DNA from 2 places in the Paenibacillus sp. BAC0078 genome. Region 1 is predicted to be linked to the other one. Evidence: riboswitches for the same ligand, from Rfam matches in the RefSeq annotation. Region 1 holds a riboswitch; the other holds the start of a gene.
What was found. A riboswitch is a leader RNA that binds a small molecule or an ion and turns the genes downstream of it on or off. The one in region 1 is predicted to bind cyclic di-AMP.

Region 1 (3,776 bases):
TCCAAAAGTGCTACCATCACTATATCTTATAAACCGCTAATTTGCAAAAGACTTAGGCCGCCTAATTCAGCTCCGGCTTCACAGGCCCAATGACATAGATCGTCCGGGATTTGCGGCCAAAGTTACGGGCATGGCTCAGTGAATCGTAATAGACATCCACCTTGTTGCCTTTGATGGCACCGCCGGTATCCTCTGCACGGCGAAACCCTAATCCCTCAATGTACACCCACCAGCCGATAGGTATTACATTCGGGTCAACAGCAATGGTCCGACCTTCCGTTACGCGTGTGCCGGAGGCGGTACGTGTACCAATACCAGGCTCTTCAGAAGAATAAGCCGTCATGGATACATTTTTGATCACTCTTTTGTATTCGAAATCTACGCCTGCCTTAGTAATGACGTTATTGCTGTTTGCGCTGACTTTGGATGATTTGGAGGTAGTTTTTGGTTTGGGAGTTACTGTAGCTACTGCAGGCTTGGGAAGAGCTTTGATACCAACGGCAATAATCTTGTCTTTGGTTACCGTCTGTACTTCCTTGCCAACCATACGCATTGAAGCCAGCTTACCGTCTCGATAGATCTTCTCGATATGCTGAACCATTACGCCTGGTTTACCCGCTTGCGCCACTCTTACGGTTCCCTTGGTCAGGGAGGGGTCTGCTGTCTTGATTACCCGGAAAGGTAAACTTGCTGTCCGCTGTACAACTTGTTTGTTGATACGGACAATTTTGACTTCCATGTCAGCAGTAACTGCGGTTTCAAGCGAAGGATAAATCTTGTCATAACTCTCCAGGCTGATGCCCAGTTTGTCAATGGCCTGACCGATGGTGTCTTCGGTCGTATATAACGTCTTTGTTGCTCCGTCTGCGGTAAGGCTAAACGCCTGCGCACGGTTAATCACGACACGGTCGCCGTCTTTTATTTCATCACTAAGGCCAATGGATAAAGCATCATGCGGCTGCAGCGAAATTTGTTCCTTTGCCAGCACATCGCTGAGTAGCGCTTCCCGCGTCTCAAGCTTCTGTACTTTTCCGTCTATGACTAACGTTATTTCTTTAATGCTTTGACCGTGTACGTACAGCAGAATTATCAGCGCGATAATAATTGACACCACACCTGCAAGCGAAAGTACGCGAGGATTCACTTGCTTCAACCGTAATGCGAAAGACCTGCTGGATGATTGCGAATCATGGGATACTTCTGGTTGGAATACGCCCATTCTCTCCATCCTCCTTACATAGCCCCGTCGTCCAAGTTGTATATCTTAAGATGACTGTATCATTTCTGACGAAACTAGGTTTGAGATTACCACAGGATACGCCCGCATTGCTTTAGCGTTTCCTGCTCATGGATCGCCTGCTCGGCATAGCTGCTCCAGGTACCTGTTATATAACAGTATGCCGGGAGAATTCGCATTATTCATAACAAAAAAAGCCCAAAAGAGTTCATAGAGGACTCTTTCGTGGCTCTCCGGGTGTCAGAATACGCGGGAATGCTTTTGCACGAGGTTTCCTCTCTTACTAGCGCTTACGGGGTTAGCTGTCGGGTTCGGGCATAAGAGAGACGCCCTATCTTAGGTCACCCGCTCACGGCGGTTGCCCTCAAATTCACCCCAAAGACCCGTGAAGAAATCGAATACTGTCTGCGGCATTTCTGTGTTGTACTCTATGTACGGACATGCGGCAGAGCAATATTGGTTCCCCCGTTCTCCATACGGAGACTCAGCGAGACGATCCATGAAATAGTGACTGTCACAGTAACAACAGCTCACTGCACTGAAAAGATGATATCCTGTTTTGATGCATGTTGTAAAGCGCGATTCAAGCACGTTTAAGCAAAAAAATCATTAAAATATTGTAATAATCAGTTGATTTTGTGTTAAAAAAGTTTAATATATCGGATATACTTCTTTTTTCACCCGATTTTCTCTCGATTTCAGACTATCCCAAATCGTTCCAGCGCGTTCGCATACGTAATTTCCGCCATTTTTTGTAAATCAATCCCTTTTATTGCCGCCGCCGCTTCAGCCACCAGCTTCACATGAGCACTCTCATTTCGTTTGCCCCGGAAGGGGTGAGGCGTCAAATATGGCGAGTCGGTTTCGATCAAAAGCCGGTCCAGCGGAGTCTGGGCAAGCACCTCTTTAGGTACCCTTGCATTCTTGAAAGTAACAGGTCCGCCAAAGGACAGGTGAAAGCCGAGATCGAGACACATTTTGGCTGTTTCCCAGCTCCCGGAAAACGAATGCATCACACCGCCAACTTCATTCGCCTTCTCTTCCCGCAAAATCCGCACCACATCCTCATGCGCATCGCGGTTATGAATACAGATTGGCATCTTCAGCTCCCGGGCAAGTCCAATTTGTTTGCGGAACACCTCATGCTGAATTTCTTTCGGGGAGGTGTCCCAGTAATAATCCAGTCCGATTTCCCCAATGGCGACCACCTTTTTATGGCTGCACAGCGAGGCGATCCAGTCGAGATCACCGTCTTTCATGTCAATGGCATCCACAGGATGCCAGCCGACGGCTGCATAAATATAATCATAAGTCTCAGCCAATTTCATCGTTGTTGGAATCGTTTCCCGGTTGAACCCGATGTTAATCATCTTGCTGACACCAGCCTCTACCGCCCGGGCAATAACCTCCTCACGGTCCTCGTCGAATTGTGGAGCATCGAGATGGGTGTGAGTGTCGAATAGCTGCATTTCTTCTCATCCTTTCGTTTGTGATTTCTATGATGAATTCCATAAATTTTCGTATTATTTGTCAAAAATTTTAACGATGGACAGAGGCAGCCGTGGGAGAGCCTTCTGCAGCTTGTCCTGCGGGAAATACAGGTGATGCCTGCCGCGGTGTATCCCGCTGATCGAACGGACGATATCCGATACTTCGGAAATTTCCCTGAGCTTATCATGCCGGTCAAGGAGCAGAATTTGCTTGCTGTCAAAGCCCTCGCCCGGACGGAAAACATCATAGGGGAGATCTGTCGGAAAATCAATTTCCAGATCGTAATCGGCATCCAATCCAGCCTCTGCAAAGCTGCGGCGAATTTCGCCAATCTTCTCTGAATTGAGATTTTCCATCTCTACATATTTATACAGTCTACGATGAATAAATCGGTTGCACAAGTCGCTTAACGTTCTGTCCTCTTCCAGTGTCCACTGCATGAAGGCTGTCTGGACCAGAGCCTCATCCAAAAGCAGGTACTGCTCCACGCTCACCTCACCACGGAACAAATCACTCAAGGGCTCAATCATGAAGCGGAAAGAATAGCCTTCCCGGAAAAGCTCTTTGGCCCTGCGGAAAATCTGCCGCAATATAATCTCCGAGCTGCGTGTAACCGGATGGAAATAAACCTGCCAATACATCTGATAGCGCGACATCAAATAATCCTCAATCGCATGCATCCCCGACTCTTTGACGACAACCCGGCCATTATAGGGACGCAGCATTCTCAGAATACGGTCAATATCAATGGTTCCGTAATTCACCCCTGTATAATACGCATCTCGGAGCAAATAATCCATGCGGTCGGCATCCAGCGGCCCTGACACCAGATTAACGACAATTTCATGCTCATACGTCTTCGATATTACTGAGGCGACCTTTTGCGGAAAATCCCCTTCCACTTCACGCAGAATAGCGGTAATTTCCGTATCCTCCTGAATGATCCTGCAGGTCCAGTCTTCATGGTTCATTTCAAAAGCTTCTTCTATAGAATGGGAGAACGGGCCATGCCCCAAATCATGCAGCAGCGCCGCACAGAGGGTGAGCA
Region 2 (3,776 bases), on a different contig from region 1:
TGTGAAGCATGGCAGAGATTACAGCGAAATTTTGAGTGAACTGACAGAAGCGGTAGGAAGGATTTCCGACGGGTATTTATTTTTTGAAATGGAGCCGGATGAGTGGCAGGAGCTGCCGCAGGAATCGAAGCTGGAGGTCTGGGAAGCGCTTGCCGAGGATTTGTTCTATGCTCTGGGCAATGAGCCGGTGATAGAGGTTGGCAGCGGCGTTGTGATCTACGATAAGGACACGCACCGGATTAACATTCTGCTCGGAGAAGAGGATTTGGCTTCGGTCCTTCTGGTCTAGGAGGCAGGCTGCAGCCTGAGGGCGGTTTGCCCGCAGCCTTCGCATCGTGGTAAAATTGATGGAGCCGAGTACTATTTGCCGGGATTTTTGAATACATTAAACCGAAAAAAAGCCTTCATCCTGGCGCATCCCTTGGACTTTATAAGCTGAGGGATGTTTTGTTTAAAATATAAGGATGTATATGTTTCACACCACAAATCATCCTTATATTTCTCGCTGAAACGATACCGTCCTTTTAAAGGACGGCGAAGCCGTTTCTGCTTGATGCTAATTAAGTAAGGGAGGAAGAACATTGCAATTTACGGAGGAAGAGCTGCGGGAGCAGGTAGGCAAGCTGGAGGGCTGGAAGCTGGAGAAGAATAAGATGGTGCGCAAATACGTGTTCAGTGAATATATGAAGGGCATTGCATTCGTAGATGAGGTAGCGGCCATATCGGAAGCCTTTGAACACCATCCGCATATTACAATTGATTACAAGACCGTCACGCTGCGGCTGGCTGCAGATGAGGAATGCGGAATTACAGCGCTTGATATTCGTGAAGCTCATGAATTTAATGAAGCCTTTGAGAAAACCCGTTAGCATACTTAATCCAAGGGATAGCGAAGATTATTATATAAAAAAATGCCCACGCAAAGGATCTGCTGCATCTTTGCTGGGCATTTTGTGTTTGTAGTGCAAAAGCTATTTCTTCTCGGCAAGCCACATGGCAACGTTCGCGATCTCCTCGGGTTTCAGCTTTTCTTTGAAGGAGGGCATTTGCCCGCGTCCCTTGGTTACGATACCGAAGATTCCCTCTGCATCATGCTTGCCGCCTTCTTGCTGGAGACTCGGTCCTACACCGCCCTGAAGCTGATCGCCGTGGCAGGTGATGCAATTGAGCTTAACCGTTGACTCCGCACTGGCCGCATCCAGCTCGACCACCGGCATCGTCGGCTTATTCTCCTCAGCTACCTCGTCTTTGCCGGGTAAGGTAAACAATAAAACCACCGCAAAGGCGCAGGCGGCAAAAAACAAACCGCTCATGATCCATTTCTGCATCTGCATCCGTCCCCTCCATGTAAGCTGCTTCCTACATTATACAAGAAGGTAAAGCGTTATCATAGCATTTGTGTCAAAAAAATGAACGTTCTATTTACCATAGACCATGCAGTAAAATGGCTTGTCGCCAGTTGGGGTCCGGCGTTCATAGGTGTCGGTTATAGTGAACCCGCTTTTCTGGTAAGCCCGGATGGCTCGCTGGTTCCAGGTTAGCACCTCAAGGTCAATCTCACGCTCTGGATAACGTGCCAGGGCTGCCTCAACGACAGTAGCTGTGAACAGATGTCCCATACCGTGACCGCACAGCTCGGGACGCATGCCAATCCCCAGCCGCACTACACCTTCCATCGGGAATAGCTGTGCGAATCCGCAAAGGGAGCCTTGCCCATTTACTACGGAGACGTATTGTTCGCTTCGCAGCCGCGGATCACCGAATTCAATTTCCAAAGCCTGCATTTGCTCCCAGGGCATCCATCCGTAGATGTTGTACGGGGGCTTGTAATTCCATTCGCAGATTTCTGCGGCATGCGTGGCTTCCATAGGCACAACGTGAAAAGTTACCGGGGAACTCATCATAAGGCCACCGACCTCCTTTCAAGACAACAAAACATTATTTATTTAATTATATACAATACAGTCTCTTTCCGATGCACAAACTTTAAGGGGAAGTTAATATATTGAAGGGGTAAGTATTTAATGTAGACAAAAAAACAAGCTCTTCTCCAAGATTTCGATAAAATCCTGGAGAAGAGCTTGCCTTATGACATTTTATTGCACATCGTCGTTGTCTTGGGAATCGGAGGCTACAGACTGATAAGCATCTGTGCTCATAATCCGTTTGGCGCCAACGTAGCGGTTAACGTAGTAGCTGTCATTCAGCGAACTAACAGTTACGCCGCGTTTGGACGATGCATGTGCGAATTTGCCGTCACCGACATAAATGCCGACGTGGGATACACCTCTTCCGCTTGTATTGAAGAATACAAGATCTCCCGGTCTGATACTGTCACGGGAAACGGCTGTGCCCATCTGATATTGGGAGCCGGATTGGTGAGGAAGGTTGATGCCGATCTTATCAAAAACGTACATTGTAAATCCGGAGCAATCAAAACCGTTTGTCGAGATACCGCCGGATACATACTTGGTTCCGATGGCTTTGTCGATAACCTGATCCATTTTGGAATCCGCGAAAGCGCTTCCTGCTCCGATAGTAAGAACAATGGAAAAGCTCAGTAGTGCTGCTGCTAGCTTCTTCTTCAAAAGTAAATACCCCTTCCAAATGCCTACGAGGTTAGCTTAAGGGTTCGGTTGAAGGTCCCCTATGACCCCTCTGTGAATAGGAGGTCAATTCACCCAAAATCGGTTCCCCCGTTCCCCTAATGATTAGGGAACTCGGCACGACTGTTGATTAGGATTAGCTTACGGATCTATACATGACAAAACTTTTGTAAAACTGCTTTGAATAATTACAAAAATGTTACTATCAACTCACTGCGATTATTGTAACAAAGAAGGAAGCACTTGGCAATCACTAAAAACATATTCTTGCATATTTTTTGCGATTTTTGTGAGTTTAATTTATTATAAAGGGCTTACAATAACATGTCAGGTCAGATTTACGATAGGTTTATTGACATATAGAGCAAAAAGGAAAAACCCGGAAGGCTGATTACGGCAATAATCAGCTTCCGGGTTTGTATAAGCTACATTTAGTTGTTAGAGGTTGTCATTGTCAGCGGGGATAATCAATCGTAAGCGACAGCCTGATAAGCTGTTGTGCTCATCACGCGTTTGGCGCCAACATAGCGGTTGGCCCAGTAGGCTTGACTCATCGAAGTTATGGTCACTCCGCGTGAACTGGAGGATTGTGCGAATTTTCCGTTGCCAACATAAATCCCGACATGGGAAATCCCACTGCCCAAAGTGTTAAAGAATACCAGATCGCCCGAACGCAAATTGTTGCGTGATACGGCAGTTCCGACCTTAAATTGCGCTTTCGATGTGCGAGGCAAGGTAAGACCTACGTTTTTGAACACATAAGAGGTGAATCCGGAACAATCGAAGCCGGCAGTGCTGGTGCCCCCGGTTTTATATGTAGTTCCCAGTGTTTTTGTGATCACATTGTCCATTTTGGAATCCGCGAAAGCGCTGCCAGCTCCCAGCGTGAATACCATTACCAGCCCTAATGCTGCTGCGGTGCATTTTTTCTTAAAATTGTGACTTTTCAAAAGATGTACTCCTTCCAAGGCCGGCGAGGTTAGCTTAAGGATTCGGTAGAAGGTTCCCCTATGACCCCTCTAAAGCGAGATCAATTCACCCAAAAAATGGTTCCCCCACTTCCCGGTGCAGGGAATTTGGCGTATTATGCACCGAACAGTGACAAATCGACAATCTCAAATGCTGCGAAGCATAAACCAGATGTGACAAACATTTCTGCAAAGATTACAA

Region 2: it holds a riboswitch for cyclic di-AMP, as region 1 does, so the genes downstream of both, ACX1DY_RS29955 (C40 family peptidase) here and ACX1DY_RS29260 (ubiquitin-like domain-containing protein) in region 1, are expected to answer to the same signal.

What each region holds. Positions count from the first base shown of each region.
Region 1 is NZ_JBTLRW010000028.1:47,902-51,677, forward strand. Features, by position in the region: gene ACX1DY_RS29260 (ubiquitin-like domain-containing protein) at 62-1,219, opposite strand; cyclic di-AMP (ydaO/yuaA leader) riboswitch at 1,510-1,737, opposite strand; gene ACX1DY_RS29265 (TatD family hydrolase) at 1,936-2,706, opposite strand; gene ACX1DY_RS29270 (HD domain-containing protein) at 2,761-3,776, opposite strand, start outside.
Region 2 is NZ_JBTLRW010000031.1:15,083-18,858, forward strand. Features, by position in the region: gene ACX1DY_RS29935 (hypothetical protein) at 1-289, shown strand, start outside; gene ACX1DY_RS29940 (4a-hydroxytetrahydrobiopterin dehydratase) at 582-869, shown strand; gene ACX1DY_RS29945 (c-type cytochrome) at 972-1,328, opposite strand; gene ACX1DY_RS29950 (GNAT family N-acetyltransferase) at 1,419-1,904, opposite strand; gene ACX1DY_RS29955 (C40 family peptidase) at 2,097-2,588, opposite strand; cyclic di-AMP (ydaO/yuaA leader) riboswitch at 2,594-2,736, opposite strand; gene ACX1DY_RS29960 (C40 family peptidase) at 3,074-3,502, opposite strand; cyclic di-AMP (ydaO/yuaA leader) riboswitch at 3,560-3,698, opposite strand.